Regions from separate parts of the Streptomyces sp. NPDC087310 genome, predicted to be linked through region 2. Evidence: riboswitches for the same ligand, from Rfam matches in the RefSeq annotation. Region 2 holds a riboswitch; each other region holds the start of a gene.
What was found. Region 2 has a riboswitch for cyclic di-AMP ahead of ACIO3P_RS23730 (C40 family peptidase). Riboswitches for the same ligand answer to the same signal wherever they lie in the genome.

Region 1 (7,059 bases), on a different contig from region 2:
GAAGGGGACGGGGCACCCCGGCATGGGCCGTCGGAGACAGCGGTCCGGAGACCGGGGTGCGACGCCAGGGCACCCCGGGGCGTCAGGCGGGGCGCGCGGCGCCCGTGAACGGCATCTCGTCGACCGACGCGAGCCGGACCGCCGTACCCGGCCGTGGCGCGTGGATCATCTGCCCGCCGCCCACATAGATCCCGACATGGCTGATGCCGGAGTAGAAGAACACCAGGTCACCGGGGGCCAGTTCGGAGCGCGCCACGCGCCGGCCCGTGTTGACCTGCGTGTAGGTGGTACGGGGCAGGGCAACCCCGGCGGCGCGCCAGGCGGCCTGCGTCAGCCCCGAGCAGTCGAAGGAGCCGGGGCCGGTCGCGCCCCAGACGTACGGCTTGCCGATCGCCCCGTACGCGAAGGCGACGGCGGCCTCGGCCCGCGCGTTCGGCGCCCGTACCGCACCGCGTGGCGTCCCCCGGTCCGCGCGCTCCGCGTACCCGCCGTCCTGCCCCTGGTACTGGCCGCGCTGCTCGGCGGTGAGCCCGTCCAGGAGCCGCCGGGCGGAGGCGATCTTCCCCTGGATGGTGGACTTGTGCCGGGCCAGCTCGGCTCGGCGGGCCGTGAGATCAGCGAGCTGGGTGTCCGCCCGGGAGCGCAGTCCGGCGATCCGCGACAGATCCCTGCGGATCCCGGAGACGGCGGCGGCCTGCCGACTGCCCGCCCGCTCGGCGAGACCGGCCCGCTCCAGGTAGTCCTCGGGCCGGGAGCTGAGGGCGAGCTGCACGGCGGGGTCGAGGCCGCCGCTGCGGTACTGCGCGGTGGCGATCGAGCCGAGTTCGCCGCGCGAGGTGTTGAGCCGGTCCGTCCTGCGCGTGGCCTCGTCGCGCAGCGCGTCGAGCGAGGCGCGGGCCTCGTCGGCCTTGGCCTTCGCGCCGTTGTACTGCTCGGTGGCGGTCTCCGCCTGCGTGTACAACACGTCGACCTCGGCCTTGATCTGCGCGGGGGTGAGCCGGGGCTCGGTGTGCGCGGGTCCCGCCGCTGTGGCGGTCGCCGCACCGGCGAGCGCGAGCGTCGCAGCGGTGCGGCCGGCCTGCCGGGAGAACGGGCGCTGTCTGGGTTTTCGGTGGTTCCGGTGCGCTGCCACGGGGGCGGGGTCCGTTTCCTTCGGTTCCGTCGATTCCGTGCGGTACGGCCGCGCGGTACGGCCCGGGGAGGGGGCCGTACGCGAGAGGTTAGGGCGCAGGTCACGACATGGCCTCGGCATGGCGGGTATTGGCGGGAGGTGAAGGTTCCGGGGCGTTTCGTGATCACGATCGTCTGTACGGAGTGCGCCCTTCCGGACGGTCCCGACCGATCGCGGAAGTAAGCCGCACCTCACCGAACCGGGGTGATAAGGGCCCGGCTACGCTCCCGGCATGGACGTACTCATCAATGTCTTCGTCGCCCTGCACATCATCGGCATAGCCGCCCTGCTCGGCGGTTTTCTGACCCAGACGAAGGCGATGAGCGCCGGCGCGGCGCGCTTCACCCCACCGATGCTGCACGGCGCGCTGACGATGCTGATCACGGGGATGGTGCTGGTGGGCCTCAACCAGGCCGACGACCAGCCGCTCAACAACATCAAGATCGGCGTCAAGCTGGCCGTCCTGGTCGTGATCCTGGGCATCGTGTACGTGAAGCGGGACGACGAGGCCGCCGAGAAGCCGCTGTTCGGCGCGGTGGGCGGGCTGACCGTGGCCAACATCCTCATCGCCACGCTCTGGACCTGACCCCCGGCTTCCCGCGCGGACCTGACGACCGGCGGTGAGCGCCGAGGCGCGGACACCACCGGTGACGCCGGTGACACGGAAAGCCGGGGCCGGAGACGGCCGCCTCACGGGGGCCCAGGGGCCCCTGAGGACCACTGAAGGCCACCGGCCGGTTATAGCGGGCTGGAGGGCCGGCGGGCTCAGAGGGCCACTAGAGGGTCACGCAGGGCGGACGCTGCCGTAGATCGGCATGTAGTAGATCGATTCCTCGCGCACGTTCGCGCCCGGCTTGGGCGCGTGGACCATCATGCCGTCGCCGATGTAGATGCCGGCGTGGCTGGCGTCGTCGTAGAAGAAGACCAGGTCGCCGGGGAGCAGGTCATCGGTGACGACGCGCGTGCCGGCGTTCACCTGCTCGCCGGTGGAGCGCGGCAGTTCGACGCCCGCCGCCCGCCACGCCGCCTGGGTCAGGCCCGAGGAGTCGTACGAACTCGGCCCCGAGGCGCCCCAGACGTACGGCTTGCCGATCTGGGCGTCGGCGAAGGTGAGCACCTTCGCCGCCTTGGCCGCGTACGTACCGGCGGTGTCGCCGCCCGTCCCGGCCTCCGCACCGGTGCCGACGGCCGTGCCCGCGTCCGTGCCCGCGATCGTGTTCGCGATCGTGTTCGCGCCCGCGTCCGTGTCGGCCGACGAGGGCCGGGCGTGCGACCGGGGACGGGCCTGGGCCTGAGTCTGTTCCGCCTCGCGCCGGCGCTCCGCCTCCGCTTCGGCCTCCGCCTTGTCGCGGGCCTCCGCCTTGGCCTGCGCCTCCGCCGCGCGCCGGGTCTCTTCTTCCCTCTTGCGCTCCAGGGCGGCCAGCCGCGCCTGCTCCTCAGCGGTGAGCCGCGCCAGCAGCGAGCGGGCCTCGGCGAGCTTCCTCTGGATGCTCTCCTTACTGGTCCGCAGGTACTCCGGCGACTCGTCCGGCGACTCCGGGCGCGTGACCGCCGGGCCCGGTACCTTCGGCGGCTCGGTCGGCCGCGCCGGGTAGGCGGTGACGGCGCCCTGCTGACGGCCGGTCAGCCGGTCCGTCGTCCCCTCCGGCGCGACGCGCGCCTGCGGGGTGTCCGCGAACAGCACGGCGGCCGCGGGGGTGCCCGCGCCTTCCCTGGACTGCGCGGCCACGGAGGAACCGAGCGTACGGCGGGCCTCGTTCAGCTTGTCCGCACTCTTGGCGACACCGTCGATGCTCCTGGCGACGCCGTCGATGACCCGGTCGACCGCGCGCTTCTGCTTGGCCGTCGTCTCCTTCGCCTTGGTGGCCTTGGTGAAGGTCTGCGTCTCCCCACCGGCCTGGCGGTACAGGGCGTCGACCTTCTTCTGCACCTCTTCGACGGACGGTTTGGGTTCCGCGGGCGCGGCGTCCGCGCTTTGCGTCGACAGCAGCGTGACCGAGGCGATGGCGGCCGTCGTCACTCCGACCGCGGGGGAGCTGACGTGTTCTCCGCTACGGCTGCGCGACTTGCGATGCGACGCCAAGTTCGGCATCTCCTTCCGTGGACCGCCTACCGGGTTAGCTGTCGGGTTCGGGCGGAACGGAAGGCTGCCCTACGGGCCTTGAACGTACGGCGAACGTACGGCCCGATTCACCCCGGTCGTGCAGAGTGGGTCCCCGGTTCCGAACTTCCTTGCGGAAAGCCCGGATTCGGCGTGGGCCGCCCGCTCGGCGCGGATCGCCGTCAGAGGTACGGGCTGCCTGATCGAGCACGCTAGCCAAGATGTGGCGCTGATGTGAAGGTGGATGGCCGATATGCCCGATACATTTCTGTGACCATTTCCTCGTGTGGAGTGCAAGGAGCCCCAATGCGGGGTATAGCGTTACGCTGCGTATGTGAGTCGGGACCGTCCGGCGCGCCGGTACGGCTCACCGGGCCGACTTCCCCGGCCGGCTTTCCCGGTCCGGCGCCGACTGTCAGTGCGGCGGCCTAGACTCGTTAAGCGATGAGCAGCCTCTTTGACGACAGTTTCCTGGCCGACCTCCAGCCCTCCGGTGACGAGCACCCCCCGCCGCCCGAGGACCAGGACGAGCACGCCCCGGAGCAGGTGCCCGACGACCTGTTCCAGGGCGCTTACGACGTGCCCCCGGCCCGGGATCCGTACCACCGCGACGGCGCTCCCCGTACGGTCATCGACCCCGCCGCGCTCCTCGAAGGGCTGAACGAGGAGCAGAGCGCGGCCGTCGTGCACACGGGATCGCCGCTGCTCATCGTCGCCGGGGCCGGATCCGGCAAGACCCGGGTGCTGACCCACCGGATCGCGCATCTGCTCGGCACCCGCAGCGTCCACCCCGGCCAGATACTGGCGATCACCTTCACCAACAAGGCCGCGGGCGAGATGAAGGAGCGCGTCGGGCAGCTCGTCGGCCCCCGCGCCCAGGCGATGTGGGTGCTGACCTTCCACAGCGCCTGCGTGCGGATCCTGCGGCGCGAGTCGAAGCGGCTCGGGTTCACCTCGTCGTTCTCGATCTACGACGCCGCCGACTCGAAGCGGCTGATGGCGCTGGTCTGCCGCGATCTGGATCTCGACCCCAAGCGCTATCCGCCGAAGTCCTTCAGCGCCAAGATCTCCAATCTGAAGAACGAGCTGATCGACGAGGAGACCTTCGCGGGGCAGGCCGTCGACGGCTTCGAGAAAACGCTCGCCGAGGCGTACCGGATGTACCAGGCGCGGCTGCGCGAGGCCAATGCCCTGGACTTCGACGACATCATCATGACCACCGTCCACCTGCTCCAGGCGTTCCCCGACGTCGCCGAGCACTACCGGCGCCGCTTCCGGCACGTCCTGGTGGACGAGTACCAGGACACGAACCACGCGCAGTACACCCTCGTACGCGAGCTGGTGGGCCCCTCCGGCGAGGGCGAGGACCCGGCCGAGCTGTGCGTCGTCGGCGACGCCGACCAGTCGATCTACGCCTTCCGCGGCGCCACCATCCGCAACATCCTCCAGTTCGAGGAGGACTACCCGGACGCGACGACGATCCTGCTGGAGCAGAACTACCGCTCCACCCAGACGATCCTCAGCGCCGCCAACGCGGTCATCGAGCGCAACGAGAGCCGCCGCCCGAAGAACCTGTGGACCAAGGCCGGCGCCGGCGCCCAGATCACCGGCTACGTCGCGGACACGGAGCACGACGAGGCGCAGTTCGTCGCCGACGAGATCGACCGGCTGACGGACGCGGGCGAGGCCAAGGCGGGCGATGTCGCCGTCTTCTACCGGACGAACGCGCAGTCCCGCGTCTTCGAGGAGATCTTCATCCGGGTCGGCCTGCCGTACAAGGTCGTCGGCGGAGTGCGCTTCTACGAGCGCAAGGAGGTCCGCGACGTCCTGGCCTATCTGCGGGTCCTCGCCAATCCGGAGGACAACGTACCGCTGCGCCGGATCCTCAATGTGCCCAAGCGCGGTATCGGGGACCGCGCGGAGGCCATGATCGACGCCCTCGCGCTCCGGGAGAAGATCACCTTCCCGCAGGCGCTGCGGCGCGTGGACGAGGCGTACGGCATGGCGGCCCGCTCCGCCAACGCCGTCAAGCGCTTCAACACGCTGATGGAGGAGTTGCGCACCATCGTCGAGTCGGGCGCGGGGCCCGCCACGGTCCTGGAGGCCGTGCTCGAACGGACCGGCTATCTGGCGGAGCTTCAGGCGTCGACCGACCCGCAGGACGAGACGCGGATCGAGAACTTGCAGGAACTGGCCTCGGTGGCGCTGGAGTTCGAACAGGAGCGCAGCCAGGCCGCCGCGCGTGCCGACGACGACGGCACGGAGGGAGAGGGCGACGGGGACGGTACGGACGCTGCCGCCGCCCCGGCCGCGACCCCGACCCTCGCCGAGTTCCTGGAGAAGGTCGCGCTCGTCGCCGACTCCGACCAGATCCCCGACGAGGACGAGGACGGCTCCGGTGTCATCACCCTGATGACGCTGCACACCGCCAAGGGCCTCGAATTCCCGGTGGTGTTCCTGTCGGGCATGGAGGACGGCGTCTTCCCGCACATGCGCGCCCTCGGGCAGACGAAGGAGCTGGAGGAGGAGCGCCGCCTCGCGTACGTCGGCATCACGCGCGCCCGCGAACGGCTCTATCTGACGCGGTCGTCGATGCGCAGCGCCTGGGGACAGCCCTCGTACAACCCGGCGTCGCGGTTCCTGGAGGAGATCCCGGGACACCACCTGGAGTGGAAGCGGACCGGCGCGCAGATCCCGGCGGGTCCGACGTCCGGGATCACCTCGTCGCTCTCCTCCTCCGCGTCCCGCTCGCGGTCGGGCGGCGGTCCCTCGGGCTTCGCCACGCGGCGTGCGAGCGACAAGCCGGTGATCGCGCTGGCGGTGGGGGACCGGGTCACGCACGACCAGTTCGGCCTCGGCACGGTCATGGAGGTGACGGGCGTGGGCGCGGACGCGCAGGCGACGGTCGACTTCGGGGACGTCAAGCCCAAGCGGCTGCTGCTGCGGTACGCGCCGGTCGAGAAGTTGTAGGCACGGCGGCCGTTCCGGGTTGGTGCGGCACGGCGCCGACGACTTCGGCCGTCGGCGCGCCCTCGCCCGCTCCGTTACGTCGGGTTGAAGCTGGGCCGGGTCGAGGCTACGTCGGGTCGAGGCCGTGGCTGCGGAGCCAGGACAGCGGGTCGATCGCGGAGCCGCCGCCGGGCCGTACCTCGAAGTGCAGGTGCGGTCCGGTGGAGTTGCCGGAGTTGCCCGAGTAGGCGATCACATCACCGGCCTTGACCGAACCGGAACGGATCTTCGTGCTGCTGAGGTGGCAGTACCAGGTCTCCGTGCCGTCTGCGGCGGTCACGATGGCCATGTTGCCGTAGGCGCTGTTGTACTGCGTGCGTACGGTGCCGTCGGTCGCGGCCATGACGGGCGTGCCGTACGACACGGGGAAGTCGATCCCGGTGTGCATGGACATCCAGTTGACGCCGGCCTGGCCGTAGTACGCGCTGAGTCCGTTCTGCGAGACGGGGAGGGCGAACTTGGGGCGGGCCGCCTCCTTGCGCGCCGCCTCTTGCGCGGCCCGCTTCCGCTCCTCCGCTTTCCGTTCCTGGAGGTCGATCCGCTCCTGCGTGCGGCTGGCACGGTCGCCGAAGTCGCGGGCGTCGGCGCTGAGCGCGGCGAGCTGCGTGTCCAGCTTGTTGTTGGCCGCCGCGGCGACGGGCTTGGCGGAGGCGGTGTCCTCGGCGGAGGCCGTCGTCGTGGAGTCGTCCTTGGTGTCCTCGCCGGTGAGTCCGCCGACGGAGGCGGCGGCGATGCCGGCGACGCCCATCACACAGGCGGAGGGCACGGCGACGGTGAG
Region 2 (7,059 bases):
TGTACGTCCTGTACATTTTTTACAGAGCCGCATCATGAGGAGAGGTCTGCCATGAACCGCCCTTCGGCCCGCCACGTCCTGCCCGAGTTCACCGAGCGGACGAGCAACGGAACCCGCACCCTCGACCCGTACTCCCGGCTCCTGGAGGACCGGATCGTCTTCCTGGGCACGCCCGTCGACGACACCGCGGCGAACGATGTGATCGCGCAGTTCATCCACCTGGAGTACGCCGCGCCCGACCAGGACATCAGCCTCTACATCAACTCGCCTGGCGGCTCCATCAGCGCGATGTCCGCGATCCACGACACGATGCAGATCGTCACCTGCGACGTGGCCACGACCTGTCTCGGCCAGGCCGTCTCGACCGCCGCCGTCCTCCTGGCGGCGGGCGCGCCCGGCAAACGGCTGGCGCTGCCCGGCGCCCGGATCGTCCTCCGGCAGCCCGCCGCCGAGGAGCCGATGCGGGGACAGCCGTCCGATCTGATGATCCACGCGCAGGAGTTGCTGCGGCTGCGGGAGCTGGTCACCGCGACGCTGGCACGCCACACCGGACGGAGCACCGAGCGGATCGCCGGCGACATCGACCGGGACACGATCCTCGACGCGCCGGGGGCGCGGTCGTACGGACTGATCGACCACGTCGTCCAGAACCGCAAGACCTCCGCCGGCGGGCGGTGAGCGCCGGTGCTGCCACCCGAACTGCCGCCGCTGCCCGCCCTCACCCGGGCCGAGGGCGAGGTCGTCGACCACTATCTGCGGATCGTGGACCTGCTGGGCCGGATCAACCCGGCGCGCGGGACGGACACGTACGGCGCCCTGCGCGCGGCCCAGGCGCTGCCGGCTCAAGTGGCCGGGCTGCGGGACGCCCTGACGGCCATGCACCGGCGGGGCGAGAGCGAGCTGTACGCGGCGACCCTGGCCAGGGCGTTGCGGACGCTCGACGGGGAACGGCGGGCCGCGCGGGTCACCGTGCCGCCCGAGCACCCGGCCTGACGGGGCGTCGCCTTCCCGTATGGCCGCGCCCATATGAGAAGGACTCGCACATTCGGCGTATGAACTGACTGGACGGATTCGGCGAGACGAGTTGCGCGAACCGACCGGAGTGTCGGCGCGCTTGATCGTTACGTCGCAGGTACGGCCCTCATCGGCCCGCGCCGGCCGGGAGCGGAACACCCCCTCGCCACCCACATGGACCAAGGGTGAGGAACTTCACATATCGTCGTTTCAACTCGGAAATCCACTGGTTTCTGGGTCAAGATCCCTGGGACGACAAGCCCCCGCCACCCCCGGCGGGGCGGTCCGGGCGGACGCCGAGTCCTGCCGCCGTTCCGGATGTCGGGTCGACAGGAGTGGATCGGCAGGAGTGGAGGACCCAGGCAGTACGGGACGACGCCCGTCGTGGTCGTCCCTCGGGGTGAAGCCGTTCACGCGGCCGGGCAACTTCGCCAGTCCGAACCCGACAGGTCATCCTTCACAGGCGGCTGACGAAGGGTTGCGCATGACTGCGCAGACACATGTCCCGTCCTTGCTGTCCCGGGCGGGGGCCGTATCGGCCCTCACGATCGCGGCGGTCGCCGGCACCATGCTGGCACCTGGCGCGGCGTCAGAGGCCGAGGCCGCCACGCTCAGCGTCAAGGCCCTGAAGGTCGCGGCGTCGAAGAAGGGGTCCCCGTACCGGTACGGCGCGACGGGCCCGCACCGCTTCGACTGCTCGGGTCTGACGCTCTATTCGTTCAAGAAGGCGGGGAAGAAGCTCCCCCGAACGGCACAGGCCCAGTACAACAAGACGCGGCACATCTCCTCGTCCTCGCGGCGCAAGGGTGACCTGGTCTTCTTCCACTACGGGAGGAGCGTGTACCACGTCGGGATCTACGCGGGCAAGGGAAAGATCTGGCACTCGCCGAAGACCGGTTCGCTGGTACGGCTGGAGAGGATCTGGTCCAAGAAGGTCTGGTACGGCCGGGTGAAGTGAGCACCCGCCGGCCGCCCCGCCCCAGGGAGGCATGGAAGTCCCTCCATGCCCTGGAAGACCTCAGGCAGGGGTGGCCGGCGTCAGCGGGACCGTCCAGGGCAGCGCGATCCAGACGGTCTTGCCGCCCTCGTCCGTCGGGATGACCGACACCCGCCCGCCGGCCTCGGCCGTCAGCGAGCGGATGATGACCATCCCGCGGCCGTTGTCCTGCTGCACGGCGGCCGGAAGCCGCTGGGGCCAGCGCGGATGGCTGTCGGTGACCCCGACGCGCAACTGCTCCTCGCGGTCGAGCCGTACCTCCACGGTGAACGTGGGCGACTGGCCGAAGGTGTGCTGCACGGCGTTGGTCGCCAGCTCGGAGACGATCAGCCGGACGGTGTCCGCCGTGGCCGCCTCGCCCGGCAGCCCCCAGTCGGTGAGGAGCTCCGCGACATATCTTCGGGCCGTCGGCACCGATGCGGGCTCGCTCGGCAGGGTGATGGATGCTTCCTGGTGGTCGGCCATGGCGACGCTGTCCCTTTCCCGCCGGACCGGACTCCGGCGCAGAGCTGATGGCTGCGCGGACGGCCTCGGAACCGTGCTGCGCGACAGCCTGCCACTGATCGCACCATCCGTACCTCCGATCCACCGAGATCTGCATATATCTGTCGCTCAAAGCGGTGAACTCTGCAACGCGAGACCGTATTTGGGCGCCGGAAAGATAACTTCTCCGCCTTGGCGTCGTATCGGTGCGACGGAGAAGGAAGCGGAGAGGTGATTCGGCCATGCGGCATATTCCGGTGGTACGTCGGCAGCGACTCGGGGACGAATTGCGCAGACTGCGCCGGAGCGCGGGGCTCACCAGTGACCAGACGGCCCGGCTGCTCGGCTGGCACCAGTCGAAGGTGAGCAGGATCGAGACCGGCGTGAGCGGGGTGCGGGACGGCGACCTGGCGGCGCTCCTCGACGCCCTGGGGATCGAGGACCGGCGGCTGCGCTCGCTGCTGCGGGCCCTCGCGGGCACGGCCGACGGCGCGCCGGGGTGGTGGACGGCGTACCGCGCGGTGATCCCGCCCACGTACCGGGACTTCATCACGCTGGAGTCCCAGGCGAGCACCGCGCACACGCTGGAGACCTCGGTGGTGCCCGGACTGCTCCAGACCCCGGCCTACGCCCGCGCCGTGACCAGGGCCGCGCTGACGGGGACGCCGGACGGGACGGTGGACTCGCTGGTCGACGTGCGGCTCACCCGCCAGGAGGTGCTGACGCGGGCGGCGGCGCCGCTGCGTCTGCACGCCGTGGTCGACGAGGCCGTGTTACGGAGGGAGGTGGGCGGGCCCGGGGTGATGCGGGATCAGTTACGGCGGCTGACCGAGCTGGCCCGGCTCCCCCGGATCCGTCTCCAGGTGCTGCCGTTCGCCGCGGGCGGCTACGCGGGACTCACCGGCCCCTTCGTCATCTTCTCTTTTTCGAACATTACCGATCTGGATTTAGTCATTCTCGACCATTTAACGAATAGCCTCTATCTGCAACGGAAAGAGGACCTTGAGGCGTACCGCGTCGCCTTCCACGCGATGCAGGCACACGCCCTCTCGACACAGGATTCATTGGATCTCATCGCCGGGATCAATGACGGCGCGTAGGGAGCATCATGTCCGCTTGCCTCGCAGGGCCCCTCACCTCTCTTCCCTTACCCCTTTCACCCCCGCGGAGGTGGCGGCGCAGCAGTCACAGCGTCGGCGCCAACAACTGCGTGGAGTGCGCCCGTAACGACGCGGGCGCGCTGGCCGTACGGGACTCCAAGAACGCCGCCCGCCCCCACCTGGCCTTCTCCGCCGGTGCGTGGACCTCCTTCGTCCGGGCGCTGGACGGGCGGGCCCCTGCCGCGTAGACGGGCCGTCAGCCCGCTTCCGGGGCCGCGGACCCGGCCCCGGGCGCGAGCGCCACGACCGTACGCACCGCCGCGCCCATCTGGTCCTCCGTCAGGTCGGCGCGGGCGGTCAGCCTGATCCGGGAGATGCCGTCCGGTACCGAAGGCGGCCGGAAACACCCCACGGCCAGCCCCGCCGCCCGGCAGTCGGCGGCCCAGCGCACGGCCGCCTCAGGCGACGGCGCCTGTACGGAGACCACGGCGGCGTCGGGCCGTACCGCCGTCAGTCCCGCCCCGGTCAGCAGCCGGTGCAGCGTACGGGCGACCTCCCGGGCCCGCTCGGCCCGTTCGGGCTCGCGGCGCAGCAGCCGCACGCTCTCCAGCGCGGCGCCCACCGCCGCGGGCGCGAGCCCCGTGTCGAAGATGAACGTCCGCGCGGCGTTGACGAGATGGTCGATCACCCTGGCCGGTCCCAGGACGGCGCCGCCCTGGCTGCCCAGGGACTTGGAGAGGGTGAGGGTCGCCACCACCCCCGGGGCGCCCGCGAGGCCCGTCGCGTCGAGGGTGCCCCGGCCGCCCGCGCCGAGCACCCCCAGGCCGTGCGCGTCGTCGACGAGCAGGGCAGCGCCCCGGCCCCGGCAGACCGCGGCCAGCTCCGCCAGTGGCGCGGCGTCACCGTCCACCGAGAAGACGGCGTCGCTCACGACCAGCGCCCGGCGCCCGGGGTGCGCGTCGAGCGCCTTCGCCACGGCCTCGGGATCGGCGTGCGGTACGACGACGGTCTCGGCGCGGGAGAGCCGGCACCCGTCCACGATCGAGGCGTGGTTGCCCGCGTCGGAGACGAGGATCCCGTCGCGGGCGGTGAGCGCGGTGAGGGCGGCGAGGTTGGCCGCGTAACCGGACGAGAGGACCAGCGCGGCCTCGAAGCCGCAGAACTCGGCCAGCTCCCGTTCGAGTTCGGCGTGCAGGGCGGTGGAGCCGGTGACCAGCCGGGAGCCGGTGGCGCCCGCGCCCCAGCGGCGGGCGGCCGCGGCGGCGGCGCCGGTCACGGCGGGGTGCCGGGTGAGGCCGAGGTAGTCGTTGCTCGCCAGGTCCAGCAGGGCGGAGTCGGCGGGGCGCGGCCGGAGCGTACGGACCAAGCCGGCGCGCTCGCGGCGCAGCGCCTCCCCGTCGGTCCAGTCGAAGGGGTCGGCGGGGGCGGCCCCGTCGGCGGGACCGGTCCGGTTCGAAGGGGCGGCCCCGTCCGGGGGCGCGGTCCGGTCGGAGGGAGCGGTCCGGTCCGGGGGATTCTGCTCCATCGGTCCCGTCCTTGCGTCGGCGGCGTCGGCGTCGGGCGTCCGCGGCGGTGTCCCGTCCGGGACGTTTCCCGCACCGTGTCCTTTTGTAGGCAGCTCACAGACCCTAACCGCCCGCGAACCCATTCTTAGTGTGGTCATGCACACACCTCGCTCGGGCGGTGTTGTGGGATTCCTCCGTGGTCATGACGCGCCCGGATAGGTCAGGATCGGCACCATGGATCTGCTGAACACGCTGGTGGAAAAGGGCCTGCGGCGCGAGTCGCCGACCCGTGAGGAAGCGCTCGCTGTGCTGGCGACCTCGGACGACGAGCTGCTCGACGTGGTCGCGGCGGCCGGCAAGGTGCGCCGTCAATGGTTCGGGCGGCGGGTGAAGCTGAACTATCTGATCAACCTGAAGTCCGGCCTGTGCCCGGAGGACTGCTCGTACTGTTCCCAGCGGCTCGGTTCGAAGGCGGAGATCCTCAAGTACACCTGGCTCAAACCCGACGAGGCGTCCAAGGTCGCCGCCGCCGGGGTCGCGGGCGGCGCCAAGCGGGTCTGCCTGGTCGCGAGCGGCCGGGGGCCGACGGACCGGGACGTCGACCGGGTCTCGCGGACCATCGAGGCGATCAAGGAGCAGAACGAGGACGTCGAGGTGTGCGCCTGTCTCGGGCTGCTCTCGGCGGGCCAGGGCGAGCGGCTGCGCGCCGCGGGCGCCGACGCGTACAACCACAACCTCAACACGTCCGAGGCGACCTACGGCGACATCACCACCACCCACACCTACGCCGACCGGGTGGACACCGTGCGGCAGGCGCAGGCGGCCGGTCTGTCGGCCTGTTCCGGGCTGATCGCCGGTATGGGGGAGAGCGACGAGGACCTGGTCGACGTGGTCTTCTCGCTGCGCGCGCTGGACCCCGACTCGGTGCCGGTCAACTTCCTGATCCCGATGGAGGGGACGCCGCTCGAACGGGAGTGGCACCTCACCCCGCAGCGCTGTCTGCGGATCCTGGCGATGGCGCGGTTCGTCTGCCCGGACGCGGAGGTCAGGCTCGCGGGCGGGCGCGAGGTGCATCTGCGGACGCTTCAGCCGCTCGCGCTGCACCTGGTCAACTCGATCTTCCTGGGCGACTACCTCACCAGCGAGGGCCAGGCGGGCCAGGCGGACCTGGACATGATCGCGGACGCGGGGTTCGAGGTGGAGGGCGCGGGCACGACGACGCTGCCCGAGCACCGTACCGGCGGCTGCACGCCGTGCGGCGGTGACGGCGGCGGCGCCTGCGGCGGGACCGAGGAGTCCGCGGGCGATGCCACGGCCGCGGCGCCGGACGGCGGGACGAAGGCACCGGCCCCGTCGGGACTCCGTACGGACCTGGTCTCCGTACGGCGCAGGGGCGCCGGCACCGACCTGGCGCCCAATGCCTGATCTGCCCTCCCCCGCCGGACCGCCCTCCCCCGCCGGACCGCTCACGCCCGACGCGCTGCTCGCCCTGGACCGGGCCCATGTCTGGCACCCGTACGGTCCGATGCCGGGCCGTACGGATCCGCTGGTCGTGGAGTCGGCCTCCGGGGTACGGCTGCGGCTCGCCGAGGCCGCGTACGGCCGGCGTGAGCTGGTCGACGGCATGTCGTCCTGGTGGTCGGCGATCCACGGCTACAACCACCCCGTGCTCAACGAGGCGGCGCGCGGCCAGCTCGACCGGATGAGCCATGTGATGTTCGGCGGGCTCACCCATGAGCCCGCCGTCCGGCTCGCGGCCCGGCTGGTCGAGATCACGCCCGAGCCGCTGCGCCATGTCTTCCTCGCGGACTCGGGCTCCGTCTCGGTCGAGGTCGCCGTCAAGATGTGCCTCCAGTACTGGCGTTCGGCCGGGCGGCCGGCCAAACAACGGCTGCTGACCTGGCGCGGCGGCTACCACGGCGACACCTGGCAGCCGATGTCGGTGTGCGACCCCGACGGC
Region 3 (7,059 bases), on a different contig from region 2:
CTGAAGGCCGCGGAGGGGTGGCTGGAGCGCTCCCGGGACGGTGACGCCGATCCGGGGTGGCTGGGTTTCTACTCGTACGACCGGTTCGCGGCCGACGCCGCCGAGTGCTACCGCGATCTGAAGGCGCCGCGCCAGGTACGGCAGTTCACGGAGCAGGCGCTCTCCCGGCCGACGGAGGAGTTCGTACGCTCGCACGGCCTGCGGCTGGTGGTGAGCGCGGTCGCCGAGCTGGAGTCGGGCAATCTGGACGCGGCATGCGCGGCCGGTACGCGGGCGGTGGAGGTCGCGGGGCGGATCTCGTCGGCCCGTACGACCGAGTACGTACGGGATCTGCTGCACCGGCTGGAGCCGTACGGGGACGAGCCGCGGGTGGTCGAGCTGCGCGAGCGGGCCAGGCCGCTGCTGGTGGCGCCCGCGTAGGACCCGCCGGAACGCGTCACGACGGTGCCGGGGAGGCCCCCAGTCGCGTTGGTGTCCGCGCGCGGGTTTAAGCACACCGCCCCCGGGCCAGTGCACTATCGGGGTGGGAGGTGACGCGCGCGATGGGCACACGCGTGGGGTTCGACTGCGAGGTACTGGTGATCGGCGGCGGGATCGTCGGCCTGTCGACGGCGTACGCGATCACGCGCGCGGCCCCCGGCACCCGCGTCGTCGTGCTGGAGAAGGAGCCGGGACCGGCGCGCCACCAGACGGGCCACAACAGCGGAGTGATCCACAGCGGCGTCTACTACCGACCGGGATCGCTCAAGGCGCGGTACGCGGTGCGCGGCTCCGCCGAGATGGTCAAGTTCTGCGCGGAGTACGGCATCCCCCACCGGGTCACGGGCAAGCTGATCGTCGCCACCCGCCGCGACGAGCTGCCCCGGCTGCACGCCCTGGTCCAGCGCGGCCGGGAGAACGGCCTGCCGGTACGGGAGCTGGGCCCGGCGCAGATCATGGAGTACGAGCCGCAGGTGCGCGGCGTCGCGGCCATCCAGGTCGGCACGACGGGCGTCTGCGACTTCGCGGCGGTCGCCCGGCAGCTCGCCGTCTCCGCGGAGGCCGCGGGCGCGTCCGTACGGTACGGATCCGAGGTCACCGCGGTCGACCGGCGCCCCTGGGGCGTCGCGGTCCGCACCGCGTCCGGGGCGGTGGTCAGGGCGCGGGCCCTGGTCAACTGCGCGGGGCTGCACTGCGACCGGGTGGCCCGGCTCGCGGGCGACGAGCCGGGGATGCGGATCGTGCCGTTCCGGGGCGAGTACTACGAGCTGGCCAGGCCGGAGCTGGTGCGGGGGCTGGTCTATCCGGTGCCGGATCCGGCGTTCCCGTTCCTCGGGGTGCATCTGACCCGCTCCGTCGACGGCAGCGTGCACGTCGGGCCGAACGCGGTCCCGGCGCTGGCCCGCGAGGGGTACACCTGGACCGCCGTACGCCCGGCCGAGCTGGCCACGACGCTGGCCTGGCCCGGGGCGTGGCGCACGGCGCGCGACCACTGGCGGTACGGCGCGGGCGAGCTGCGCCGCTCCCTCTCGAAGCGGGCCTTCGCGACGGCCGTACGGCGGCTGCTCCCCGCGGTCAGGGACGCCGACCTGCGCCCCGCGGCGGCGGGCGTACGGGCCCAGGCGGTCCTGCGGGACGGCACCCTGGCGGACGACTTCCTGATCCGGCGGGCGGGCCGCACGGTCCACGTCCTGAACGCGCCGTCACCGGCGGCGACCGCGTCGCTGCCCATCGGCCGTGAGGTGGCGCGGAGGGCGCTCGCGGTGCTGGCGGAGGAGCAGGGCCCCGGGGCGGTCCGCCGGGTTCCGTAGAATTGGTGCGGCGCGGCCGGATCCCGGCCGTACCGCACCCCGTACCCGCACCCCACCCCCGCTACCAGCCACTCCCACCAGCCCGGATTGCCGAGATGACCGAGAACCCCACAGCGAGCCGTCCCACGGGCCCCACGGTGAGCCGCCCTGCGGTGAGCCGTCCCGCGAGCCGGATGTTCCCGGACGGCACGGGCCCCGCGGCCGACCCCGCCGGCTCGCACTTCGAGCGGCGCATCCGCAGCTTCCAGCCGCGCCGCAGCCGGGTGACCACCGGGCAGGCCGACGCGCTGCGGCGGCTCTGGCCCGCCTGGGGCCTGGACATCGACGGTCAGCGGGTGCTCGACCCCGGCGCGCTCTTCGACGGGCTGCCGGTCGTCCTGGAGATCGGCTTCGGGATGGGCGAGGCGACGGCGCGGATGGCCGCCGACGCCCCCGGCACCGGCATCCTCGCCGTCGACGTGCACACCCCGGGCCAGGGCAATCTGCTCCGGCTCGCCGAGGAGAACGGGCTGTCCAACGTACGGGTGGCCAACGGCGACGCGATCATCCTGCTCCGCGAGATGCTGCCCGCCGCGTCGCTCGACGGAGTACGCGTCTACTTCCCGGACCCCTGGCCCAAGAAGCGGCACCACAAGCGCCGGCTGATCCAGCCGGAGTTCCTGGACCTGGCCGCGGCCCGGCTGAAGCCCGGGGCCGTACTGCACTGCGCGACCGACTGGGAGCCGTACGCCGAGCAGATGCTCGCCGAGCTGACGGCCCATCCGGACTTCGGCAACACGGCACCGGACGGCGGCTACGCGCCACGGCCCGCCTTCCGGCCGCTGACCCGGTTCGAGGGCCAGGGGCTCGACAAGGGGCACGCGGTGCACGACCTGCTGTTCCGCCGTACCGACAACGGTTAGGGTCCCCCGGGATCACCCGGGGTGATCGCCGGGTGTCAGTGCTCCTCGTTAGGGTCATGGGGTGTCAGAACCGTCCCCGCAGCGCCTCGACCCGCATCCGGCCATCCCCGTCTACGAGCAGCAGGAGCAGCTCGGCGACCTGTGGAGCGCCGTGCCCGAGCCTGCCCGCAGGCGCTACCGGCCGACGCGCGCGTTCTGGCGCAACAGGGCGGTCAGGGCCGGGGCGTTGATCACGGTGCTCGCGCTCTGCGCACTGGTGATCCTCGCGCTCGTCCGGGAGCAGACCGGGCCCCAGGGCTTCCTGGTGGGCCTCGGGCTCGCCGTTCTGCCCGTACCGCTGCTGGCCGCGGCCTTCCGCTGGCTGGACCGGGTCGAGCCGGGCCCGTGGACGAATCTGCTGTTCGCCTTCGCCTGGGGCGCCTTCGCCGCGGCGCTCGTCGCGATCATCGCGAACTCCTTCGCGACGGAGTGGATAGCCACCGCCACCGCGGACCCGGCCGGCGCGGAGTCCCTGGGTGCCACGGTGATAGCGCCGGTCGTCGAGGAGAGCGCGAAGGCCACGGCGATCCTGCTGATCTTCCTCTTCCGCCGGAGGAGCTTCACGGGGCTGGTCGACGGCGTGGTGATCGCGGGCTTCAGCGCCACCGGCTTCGCGTTCACGGAGAACATCCTCTATCTGGGCAACGCCTTCGGCGAGGACCAGAGCCAGGGGCACTCCGGGCTGAACTCGGTCACGGCGGCGACCTTCTTCGTACGCGTCGTGATGTCGCCGTTCGCGCACCCGCTCTTCACGGCGGCGACGGGCATCGGCTTCGGCCTGGCGGCGGTGGCGGCCCGGCGCCAGAAGGTCCGCCGGGTGGTCTTCCCGCTGCTCGGGCTGGTCCTCGCGATGGGCATGCACGCCCTGTGGAACGGGTCGGCGTCGCTGTTCGGGCCCTTCGGCTTCTACGCCGTGTACGGGGCGTTCATGGTGCCGGTCTTCGGGCTGCTGACCTGGCTGGCGATCTGGAGCCGCCAGCGCGAGCTGCGGACCCTCGCGGCCGAGCTGCCCGCGTACGCCGCCGCGGGCTGGCTGGCCCCGGCCGCGCCCCTCGCGCTCTCCTCGATGCGGGCGCGCACCATGGCGCGGGGGTTCGCGAGCCGCAGCCACGGGCGCGCGGCGGCGCGGGTGGTGGGGGAGTACGAGGCGTTCGCGACGGCCCTGGCGTTCCTGCGCCACCGGGCCGGGCGGGACCCGGTCGGCCCGGACTTCGTGGAGCGCGAGCAGGAGCTGCTGCACCACCTGTGGGAGCGCAAGGAGATAGCGGGGCCCGCGCTGACCTATGCGGCGCGGGCCACGGGCCGGGTGCGGGTACCGCCGCCGTACATCGACTACGACGGCTACAACCCGTACCGGCAGTACTGATCCCCCGCGAGGGCGGGGGCCAGGGCGGACGGGGCGGGGCTCAGGGGTTGATGCCCTTGCCGTTCAGCCAGGCCATCGGGTCGATGCCCGCACCGCCGGAGGTGTGGACCTCCAGGTGGAGGTGCGGCCCGGTCACGTTGCCGGTCGCGCCGACACGGCCGATGACCTCACCGGTGGAGACCTTCTGCCCGGCGCTGACGGAGAGCGAGGACTGGTGCGCGTACCAGACCTCCGTGCCGTCATCCAGCTCCAGGACCGTGCGGTAGCCGTACGAGCCCGACCAGCCGGCCGACTTGACGGTGCCGCTGTGCACGGCCTTGATCGGGGTGCCCGTGGGCGCCGCGAAGTCCAGGCCGGTGTGGTAGCCGGAGGACCAGAGGGAGCCGGACTGCCCGAAGGAGGAGGTGAGGGTGTACGAGGAGGTGGGGAGGGAGTAGCTGGCCGCCAGCTTGGCGAGACGTTCCTTCTCGGCCTTGGCCTTGGCCTCCGCCTCGGCCTTCTTCTTGGCCGCCTCGATCTTCTTCTCGGCGTCGGTCTGGCGCGCCTTGGCCTGGGCCGCGGCCTTCTCGGCCGCCGCGTCCTGCACCGCCGCCTTCTGCGTGGCGTCGGCCTCGGTCTGCTGCCGCTCGGCCTGCTGGAGGATGCGGGCGCGCAGCGCCTCGCCGGCGTCGGTGGCGCCCTGTTCGGTGTCCGAGATCGTCAGCCCGGCGGTGGTCAGCGGCTCACGGGCCAGCACGTCGGACTCGGAGTCCGAGTCGTCCGAGCCGAGATAGGCCATCCCCGGCAGGGACTTGGCGTCCGGAAGGTTGTCCGCGATGGCATCGGGCAGGGATATGGAGACAGCGGGCTTGTCCTGCGCGGTGGCGATGCCGCCCGCGCCGACAGCGGCGATGACGCCGACGCCGAGGACGGTGGAGCTGCGGGCGAGTCCGTTGCGCTGTCTGGCGACGCGGTGCTTGCCGCGTACGGGACGGACGGACTCCTCGGTGGGGTTCCACTCCCCCCAGGTGCCGGGCGCCTCGTTCTCACCGCCGCTGCCGAAGGAGTGGGGTTCGAAGGTCGCCGTGGGGGCAGACTGGTTGGACGCCACTGAGGCGTGCTCCTTTCCTTCCTTCTCGCCTACCGGGTTAGCTGACGGGTTCGGAGCAGGAAGGTCTCCTACGGGTGTCCCCTGCCACGCAAAGCGGCAAGTAACTCCCGATTCACCCCAATGGGTGGTTCCCCGGTTCCCTCGCGGGATTCGGCGCGCGCGCACGGTGCCATCTCTGACGACGGCTGGGACGACCGCGCTGCGTTATCGAACGTTAATAGAGACCAGGGCGTTATTCCAAGCTGTTCCCGGTGATCGTTAACGACTTCGCATCGGACGTACCGGGACACAAGAACGCGCATCAGGGCGAGTTGATCGACGCCCGGGGCATATCCGTCCACCGCACATACTTGACGGTATGTCATTTGTTGTGCGGAGGGGTACGTACCGATCACGGTTCGTGACCGCCGGTGGTGACGCCCCCTCACACTTCCCTCACGGACTCGCGTCACGGGGGCCGACGGAGGCCGACGCGGGGAGCCTCACGGACTCGCCTCATGGACTCGCGTCACGGCACGATCGGCATCGTCCTGCGCCGCTCCGGCTCCCCCTCCGTGGGCCGGCTGACCGCCAGCAGCGCCATGTCGTCCTGGCTGCCGCCGCCCGTGTGCAGCCGTACGTCGTCGATCAGCGCCTGGAGCATCTCGTCGGGCCCCTGGAAGATCCGCCCGTTCAGCCGCTCGCGCGGGACGTAGAAGACCCCCTGGTCGTCGCGCGCCTCGGTGAGCCCGTCCGTGTAGAAGAGCAGCGTCGCGCCGTCGGGGTACGCGGACTGCTCCGCCCGGTCCGGCCACGCGCCCAGCTCGCTCATGCCGAGCGGCAGCGCGGGGTCGCGCGGCGCCAGCATCCGTACAGCTCCGTCGTGGCACATCAGCAGCGGCTCGGGATGCCCCCGGTTGACGAGCCGTACGACGCCCTCGCCGTGCGGGATCTCCGCCAGTACGGCCGTGGTGAACCCCTCGAAGACATCGAGCCCGTCCCGCCGCGTCCCCTCGCGCAGGAGCGAGCGCTCCAGCCGCTGCGCGACCCCCTCCAGCGAACTCTCCTGCTCCGCCGCCTCCCGGAACGACCCGATGATCACGGCGACCGCCTCGACCGCCTCCAGCCCCTTCCCCCGTACGTCACCGACCACCAGCCGCACCCCGTACGGCGTGTCCTGTACGGCGAAGAGGTCCCCGCCGATGAAAGCGCCCTCCTGCGCCGCCTCGTACCGCGCCGCGATCCGCAGCCCCCCGATCCGCTCCGCGGGTCTGGGCAGCACGGCGCGCTGGGCGGTCTCCGCGATGATGCGGGCGGAGGCCAGCCGTTCGCCGCTGCGTCTGACGACCCCGTTGATGTAGAGCGCGAGGGCGGAGACGACCAGCACCGTCAGCAGCTCGCTGATCGACACCACCGTGGTCAGCGTGCCCGTATGGGCGCGCAGCGCCACCTCGGCGGCGAGCGAGGCCAGGGCCACCAGCAGGGTGCCGAAGAGCGGGTAGAACGGCGCCGCGATCAGCGGGGCGGCGGCGAAGAGCGGCGAGGAGGTCACCCGCGTCGGGGTCGCCAGGTCCAGGATCACCCCGCCGATGATCACCAGCGCGGGCAGGAACCGGACGAACCGGCGCCCGGCGAGGCGCCGCCCGTACCCGTACGGTCCGCGCTGTCCGTACGGCGCCCGGTCCCCGGCCTGTCCCAGGTCCCTGGCGGGGTCGCGCCGGTGGTCGCGCCCGTTCGTACCGGTGGCCCAGAAACCCGCACCGTCGGCACCCCAGAACCCGGCGCCGTCGGCGTCCTGCCTGGTCCTGCCGCCGAGGCGTTCTCCGATCTTCCTGAGCTTCCCCACCAGTCGTCTCCTGCCCGATCCGCCGACGGCTGCGGACGGTACCGCGC
Region 4 (7,059 bases), on a different contig from region 2:
CGTCGCCGTCGGTGTCGCCCTCGTCCAGGGCATTCCCCTGACGAAGATCCCGGACATCCTCTCCGAGGGCATCGGCGGGCAGATCGGCGACACGATGCTCACCATCGGGCTCGGCGCCATGGTCGGCCGGGTGATGGGGGACTCCGGCGCCGCCCAGCGCATCGCCACCCGGCTCCTCGCCGTCTGCGGCACGCGCGGGGTGCAGGTGGCCATGGTGGCGACGGCCATGCTCATCGGCGTCACGATGTTCTACGAGGTCGCCTTCGTCATCATCGTGCCCGTCGTCTTCACCCTCGTACGGGTCACCCGGTCGAACCTGCTGTGGGTCGGGCTGCCGATGTCCATCGCCCTGTCCACCATGCACAGCTTCCTGCCGCCGCACCCGGGACCGACCGCGGTGGCCTCGGCCTTCCACGCCTCCGTCGGACTGACCCTGTTCTACGGCCTGTTCATCGCCGTCCCCATCGGCGCCCTCATCGCTCTGGTGTGGCCGCGGCTCGCGTTCATCCGGGCCATGAACCCCTCCGTACCCAAGGGCCTGGTGAGCGAACGGGTCTTCGAGGACGAGGAGATGCCGGGCACGGCCTGGTCGCTGGCGGTCGCCCTGCTGCCCGTCGTGCTCATCGCGGGCGCCGCCGTCACCGACATGGCCACCTCGGCGGACACCCCGGTCACCCACTTCGTCGCCTTCATCGGATCCGCGCCGATCGCCCTGCTGCTGACGCTGGTTGTCGCGATCTGGGCGTTCGGGCCGCGGATCGGCCGGGACCTCGCGGAGGTCAGCGCCTCGTGCCGGGGAGCGGCGCAGGCGATGGCGATGATCCTGCTGGTGATCGGGGCCGGCGGTGCCTTCAAGCAGGTCCTCGTCGACGGCGGGATCTCGGACTACATCAAGGACGTCACCGACGGCTGGTCCGTCTCACCGGTCGTCCTCGCCTGGCTCGTCGCCGTGATCCTCCGGGTGGCCCTGGGGTCGGCGACGGTCGCCGTCGTCACGGCGTCCGGCGTGGTGCTGCCGCTGCTCGCGGACAGCGGGGTCCCGCCCGAGATCATGGTGCTGGCCGTCTCCTGCGGCTCGGTCGCCTTCTCGCACGTCAACGACCCGGGCTTCTGGATGTTCAAGGAGTACTTCAACCTGTCGGTCGTCGAGGCGATCAAGACACGTACCACCTATACGACCGTGCTCTCCGTCCTCGGCCTGGGCGGTGTACTCCTCATGGAACGCGCCCTGGACGTCCTCAATCTGTGAACTCCCCACCGTCCCCGGGCCGTACGGCCTTCTCCGGGGCGTACGGCCTTCTCCGGGCGTACGGCCCCACCGGCACCCCCGGTCACCCCACCGGCACACCCCCGGTCACCCTCCTCGGTCACCTCCCGGTCACCGATCCTGGAAGGACTCCTCCCATGAGCCAGCCCGTCGTCACCGGCTTCTCCGTGTATCCGGTGGCAGGCCGTGACTCCATGGCGCTCAACCTCTCCGGCGCGCACGCCCCGTACTTCACCCGCAACGTCCTGGTCGTCCAGGACTCGCAGGGCCGGACCGGCGTGGGTGAAGTGCCGGGCGGTGAGCGCATCACCCGGACGCTGCGCGAGGCGGAGCCCCTGGTCGTCGGCGCGCGGGTGGGCGACCACAAGCGGGTGCTGCGCGCCCTCGGGGAGCGGTTCGGCGGCCGGGACGAGGCGGGGCGCGGCGAGCAGACCTTCGACCTGCGCACCACGGTGCACGCCGTGACGGCGGTGGAGTCGGCGCTGCTCGACCTGCTGGGGCAGCATCTGGAGGTGCCGGTGGCGGCCCTGCTCGGGGACGGCAAGCAGCGTGACTCGGTACGTTTCCTCGGGTACCTCTTCTACGTCGGCGACCCCGGCAGGACGGATCTGGAGTACGTCAGGGAACCCGGCGCGGACGTGGAGTGGTACCGCCTGCGCCGTGAGGAGGCGCTGACCCCGGAGTCGATCGTCCGGCAGGCCGAGGCGACCTACGCACGGTACGGCTTCCGGGACTTCAAGCTCAAGGGCGGTGTCCTGCCCGGCGCGGAGGAGGTCAAGGCCGTACGGGCGCTGAAGGAACGCTTCCCCGAGGCGCGGATCACCCTCGACCCCAACGGGGCCTGGTCGCTGCGGGAAGCCGTCGAACTCTGCCGGCCCCTGGTCGGCACGCTCGCGTACGCCGAGGATCCGTGCGGGGCCGAGGACGGCTTCTCCGGCCGGGAGATCCTGGCGGAGTTCCGCCGGGCCACCGGTCTGCCCACCGCGACCAACATGGTCGCGACGGACTGGCGTCAGCTCATCCACGCGATGGCGTTGCAGTCGGTCTCCATCCCGCTCGCGGACCCGCACTTCTGGACCATGCGGGGGTCGGTGCGGGTGGCCGAGCTCTGCCGTGCGGCGGGCCTGACATGGGGCTGCCACTCCAACAACCACTTCGACATCTCGCTGGCGATGATGGCCCAGTGCGGGGCCGCCGCCCCGGGGGAGTACAACGCCCTGGACACCCACTGGATCTGGCAGGAGGGCATGGAGCGGCTGACCGTGGAGCCCCCGCGGATCACCGCCGGCGAGATCGCCGTCGACGACACCCCGGGTCTCGGCGTCGAGGTCGACATGGACCGGCTGCTCGCGGCCCATGAGCTGTATCGGGAGAAGAAACTCTCCGGGCGGGACGACGCCGCAGCGATGCGCTTTCTGGTGAAGGACTGGGAGTTCGACGGCAAGCGCCCCTGCCTGGTGCGGTGACCCGGCCCGCCGGAAGGGACGCGTGAATCGACATGCCGTCAGAAGAATGAACGGCACGGAGAATTCGGTGGCGCCCCCGGTCAATTCCCGCGGACTGTCCGCAGTTGTCGGGGCGTCGGGTGGAGGCGTGCCGGATCCCGCAACCCGACGGCAGCCCGACGGCAACTCGGCGCGACCCAATGATGGGTCTTTGTCGGAATTGACCGTTAGGCGGATATAGGCATGATTAATGTGCCTTGACACCTCTAACGCCTTTTGCCTGTCCGATAATTCCGTTACGTTCGTGACCTGCGTCATACCCCCGGCGACGGGCGGGCGGGGCGAGGTGGGCGCTTTCTCTCACAGGGGAGGAAAGTTGAGTTCCCGGAACCTCTCCGGAAAGGCGATTGCGCCGCCTTTGCGGAACTTGTGCGGCCCTGATTTCTCGCTTACGTTCACGTCCATCCGGATGGACCGCCAAATCCTGCCGCCGTCCGGAATCCCACACACCTATCCGTCAGAAGGCAGGAGCGGGGGACCCAGGTAAGTCGCCGGTCCGGAATTCCGGACCGGCTCGGGGTGAAGCCGTACGCACCGTCGTACGGCCGGGCATCTCCAGCCCGAACCCGACAGCTCACCTCGCAGGCGACGGAGAGGAATTCGTCGTGCCCAGAAACGCCAAGCACCGCCGTTCCAGAGCTGGCTCCATCGCCCGTCGCCTCGTCGCGGTGGGCACCGGGGGCGCCGCCCTCGCGATCCCGCTGGTGTCCGCGGCCACCGCCCAGGCGGCGGAGGCCCCCGCCGCCCCGGCGAAGGCCACCACCTACGTCGTGGTCTCCGGCGACTCCCTGTCCAAGATCGCGCACGCGCACTCGGTCAGCGGCGGCTGGAAGAAGCTGTACGAGGACAACCGGAGCGCCGTCGGCGCCGACCCGTCGCACGTACGCCCCGGCCTGAAGCTGACCCTCAAGGGGACGGCCCCGGCCACCGCCGAGAAGACGGCCACCAAGGCGAGCACGAAGTCCGGTACGAACGGCTCCGTCACCCAGGCCGCCGCGAAGACGTACAGCGACAACCTGGACGGCTGGATCCGCGAGTCGCTCGACGTCATGGCCCAGCACGGGATCCCCGGCACGTACGAGGGCATCCACCGCAACATCATCCGTGAGTCCGGGGGCGACCCGAACGCCATCAACAACTGGGACATCAACGCCCAGAACGGCGTTCCGTCCAAGGGCCTGCTCCAGGTCATCGCCCCGACGTTCCAGGCGTACCACGTGCCCGGTACGTCGACGGACAGCTACGACCCGGTCGCCAACATCACGGCCGCGTGCAACTACGCCGCCGACCGGTACGGCTCGATCGACAACGTGAACGGTCCCTACTAGACCGGACCGGCGTCGCCCTCGCGCGCCCCGCACACCGGCCCCGGCCCCGCCGTCCTACGACGGCGGGGCCGGGGCCGGTTCCCGTACCCCACGCGGCACCCGTGTCACACGCGTCGCGCGCGCAGCTCCCGTACCCCCGCCACCGCGAGCACGAGCGCCGTCGCGCCCAGGGACCACAGGAGCTGCGGGCGGGCCGCGTCATCGGTGAGCATCAGGACGAACACCGTCGCGATCGCGGCGAGCGTCGCCCAGGTCAGGCCAGGGAAGAGCCACATCCTCAGGACCAGGCGCTCCGGTGCCTCCCGCTCGATGCGCGGGCGCAGCAGGAGCTGCGACACGGCGATCATCGCCCAGACGAAGAGCAGCACCGCGCCGACCGCGTTGAGCATGTACAGGAAGACCGTGTCGGGCCACTTCAGATTGAGCAGTACGGAGACGAACCCGAACGCCACCGACGCCAGCACCGCCCGCCGCGGCACACCCGCGCCGCCCACCTTCAGCAGGGCCTTCGGCGCCTCGCCCCGTTCGGCCAGCGAGAAGACCATCCGGGACGAGCCGTAGAGGTTGGCGTTGAGCGCCGAGAGCAGTGCCACGAAGACCACGATGTTCATGATCTGTCCGGCCGACGGGATACCGATCGCGTCGAGGACGGTGACGTACGGGCTGAGCCCCGCCTTCTGCGCCGTCCAGGGCAGCACGGTCACGATGACCGCCATCGAGCCGACGTAGAAGAACAGGATCCGGAAGACCGCGCTGCGCACCGCGCGGGCCACCGAGCGCACCGGGTCGTCGGACTCGGCCGCCGCGATCGTGACGACCTCCAGACCGCCGAAGGCGAAGATCACGGCGAGCACCCCGGAGGTGACGCCCTGCCATCCGTTCGGGAGGAAGCCGCCCTGTCCGGTGAGGTTGGCGAGACCGGCCGGGCCGGTGTCGGGCAGGACGCCGAAGATCGCGAGCAGCCCCAGAACCAGGAACGCGACGATCGCGAAGACCTTCAGGGCCGCGAAGTAGAACTCGAACTCGCCGAAGTTCTTCACGGCCGCGAGGTTCGCGCCGGTGAAGACCACCATGAAGACCAGGACCCAGGCCCACTGCGGTACGGAGGGCAGCCAGCCGTTCGCGATCTGCGCCGCGCCCGTCGCCTCCACGGCGAGCACGACGACCAGCAGGAACCAGTACAGCCAGCCGACGCTGAACCCCGCCCACCGGCCGAGCGCGCGCTCGGCGTGCACGGAGAACGAGCCCGACGCGGGCATCGCGGTCGACATCTCGCCCAGCATCCGCATCACGCACATCGCGAGCACGCCCGCGATCAGATACGAGACGACGATCCCGGGACCGGCCAGCGCGATCCCGGCGCCGGAGCCGACGAAGAGCCCGGCGCCGATGACACCGCCGAGCCCGAGCATGGTGAGGTGGCGCTGCTTGAGCCCGCCGGCCAGTGGTTCGCCGGACGGGGACGCGGCCCGCGTGGCCGGGGGAGGAGGGGGGAGTCGGTCGTGCATGGGGTGGGTTCAGACTGCTTTCCGGGCTGGTGGGGACGGAGACGGTGCGGCCCTGGCAGTCTCTCCGGACGGCCCCCGTCCAGGCAAAACGATTCCGGAGGCCGGACTCCGGAGGCCGGACGCCTGCCGCCTGGCGACCGCCTCGTACCCGCGGAGGTCCCGCTCAGTCCAGCCACGCCTCGTACGACATCACGGAGCCCGCCGGGACCCGGTGGCGGGCGAGGTCCCGGGTGTACGTGATCTCGATGCCGAGCACCCGGCCGTCGCGCGGTTCCAGGATCACCATGCGCCGCAGGGGCTCCCCCCGGTCCGCGGGGGAGTCGTACACATACGCCAGGCCCGTTCTGCCCAGCCGGTCGGTGACCGTTCCCGCGGGGCGCAGGCCGGGCTCGGCGGCCAGGACGCCGACGAGCGCGGCGGTCTCCCGGGGGCCGGGGGTCCACGCCTTGAGGTAGGCGGAGACGGCGCCCAGCAGCGCCGGAAGGCCCGGAGGGTCCGGCAGGCCCGCGCCGCGCAGCAGATAGGCGCGCAGCCCGGTCACGGTGTGCGGCGGGCTCCCGGGGTACGACGTGTCCGGCGCGTTCCCCGCGAGCCGCGTGGTCCGCTCCTCGGCCACGGTGACCGGGGCGGCGCGGCCGTCGTCCCGCGGCCCCATGCTCCAGGTCCGGACGTCCGTTCCCGGGAGGGGCGCGGCCGTACGGTCCGCCGCCGCCCGGCGGGCCCGCTCGGCCAGCTCGGCCAGCGGGACGGCGGGCGCGCCGGTGTCCACCGTCAGCGGGGAGGGCCCGGCCACCGCGCCCTTCGTGGCCGCCCCGCCGAACAGCACGGCCAGCACGGCCAGCACCACGATCGTCGCGGTCGCCGCCGTCGCGAGACCCCACGCGGTACGCCGCCGGCACCGCGCCCGGCCCTCGCGCAGCAGCCGGTTCAGCCGCCGCTCCGCCTCGGCGGACAGCGGGCGGTCCCGCCAGGGCCCCTCGTCGGCGGGCGCCGGGTCGGCGGCCCGCAGCAGGTCGATCTCGTCGGTCATGGGCGCTGCCTCTCCGCGGCGTCGGGAACGGTGGTGGTCGCGGCGGGAACGGCCCGGTGCACGGGCAGCGCGTCGATGCGCTCGCGCAGCCGCCGGCGCGCCCGGTGGACGCGCATCGTCGCCGCGTGGGTGCTGCAGCCGACGACTATCGCGATGTCGCGCGCCTCCAGCCCCTCCCAGGCGGTGAGCCGCAGAACCTCCTGGTCCGCCTCCGGAAGCTGGGCCAGCGCCTCGTGCACCCAGTCGCCCGGTGTTCCGGCGGCCGGGCTGTCCACGACGTGCGCGCGGTGCGCCACCGTGTGGTGGCCGATCCGCTGGAGGAGCCGCCGGTGACGGCCCGCGCCGCGCACGGCGTTGGCCAGGCAGTACCGGGCCACTCCGTACAGCCAGGGCAGTGGTTCGGCCGGCAGTTCGTGGCGGC

Region 1: it holds a riboswitch for cyclic di-AMP, as region 2 does, so the genes downstream of both, ACIO3P_RS16800 (C40 family peptidase) here and ACIO3P_RS23730 (C40 family peptidase) in region 2, are expected to answer to the same signal.
Region 3: it holds a riboswitch for cyclic di-AMP, as region 2 does, so the genes downstream of both, ACIO3P_RS10545 (M23 family metallopeptidase) here and ACIO3P_RS23730 (C40 family peptidase) in region 2, are expected to answer to the same signal.
Region 4: it holds a riboswitch for cyclic di-AMP, as region 2 does, so the genes downstream of both, ACIO3P_RS09430 (transglycosylase SLT domain-containing protein) here and ACIO3P_RS23730 (C40 family peptidase) in region 2, are expected to answer to the same signal.

What each region holds. Positions count from the first base shown of each region.
Region 1 is NZ_JBIUYF010000004.1:360,834-367,892, forward strand. It holds gene ACIO3P_RS16790 (NlpC/P60 family protein) at 83-1,132, opposite strand; gene ACIO3P_RS16795 (hypothetical protein) at 1,404-1,757, shown strand; gene ACIO3P_RS16800 (C40 family peptidase) at 1,956-3,263, opposite strand; cyclic di-AMP (ydaO/yuaA leader) riboswitch at 3,262-3,436, opposite strand; gene pcrA (DNA helicase PcrA) at 3,717-6,242, shown strand; gene ACIO3P_RS16810 (peptidoglycan DD-metalloendopeptidase family protein) at 6,349-7,059, opposite strand, start outside.
Region 2 is NZ_JBIUYF010000006.1:181,584-188,642, reverse strand. It holds gene ACIO3P_RS23740 (ATP-dependent Clp protease proteolytic subunit) at 52-678, shown strand; gene ACIO3P_RS23735 (hypothetical protein) at 685-993, shown strand; cyclic di-AMP (ydaO/yuaA leader) riboswitch at 1,299-1,495, shown strand; gene ACIO3P_RS23730 (C40 family peptidase) at 1,499-1,972, shown strand; gene ACIO3P_RS23725 (ATP-binding protein) at 2,033-2,476, opposite strand; gene ACIO3P_RS23720 (helix-turn-helix domain-containing protein) at 2,737-3,594, shown strand; gene ACIO3P_RS23715 (DUF397 domain-containing protein) at 3,603-3,842, shown strand; gene ACIO3P_RS23710 (8-amino-7-oxononanoate synthase) at 3,851-5,119, opposite strand; gene bioB (biotin synthase BioB) at 5,334-6,524, shown strand; gene ACIO3P_RS23700 (adenosylmethionine--8-amino-7-oxononanoate transaminase) at 6,517-7,059, shown strand, end outside.
Region 3 is NZ_JBIUYF010000003.1:17,862-24,920, forward strand. It holds gene ACIO3P_RS10525 (MFS transporter) at 1-420, shown strand, start outside; gene lhgO (L-2-hydroxyglutarate oxidase) at 543-1,790, shown strand; gene trmB (tRNA (guanosine(46)-N7)-methyltransferase TrmB) at 1,886-2,692, shown strand; gene ACIO3P_RS10540 (PrsW family intramembrane metalloprotease) at 2,754-4,097, shown strand; gene ACIO3P_RS10545 (M23 family metallopeptidase) at 4,138-5,187, opposite strand; cyclic di-AMP (ydaO/yuaA leader) riboswitch at 5,199-5,353, opposite strand; gene ACIO3P_RS10550 (PP2C family protein-serine/threonine phosphatase) at 5,696-6,865, opposite strand.
Region 4 is NZ_JBIUYF010000002.1:844,301-851,359, reverse strand. It holds gene ACIO3P_RS09440 (gluconate:H+ symporter) at 1-1,249, shown strand, start outside; gene ACIO3P_RS09435 (enolase C-terminal domain-like protein) at 1,405-2,733, shown strand; cyclic di-AMP (ydaO/yuaA leader) riboswitch at 3,210-3,373, shown strand; gene ACIO3P_RS09430 (transglycosylase SLT domain-containing protein) at 3,378-4,100, shown strand; gene ACIO3P_RS09425 (amino acid permease) at 4,205-5,608, opposite strand; gene ACIO3P_RS09420 (hypothetical protein) at 5,772-6,638, opposite strand; gene ACIO3P_RS09415 (RNA polymerase sigma factor) at 6,635-7,059, opposite strand, start outside.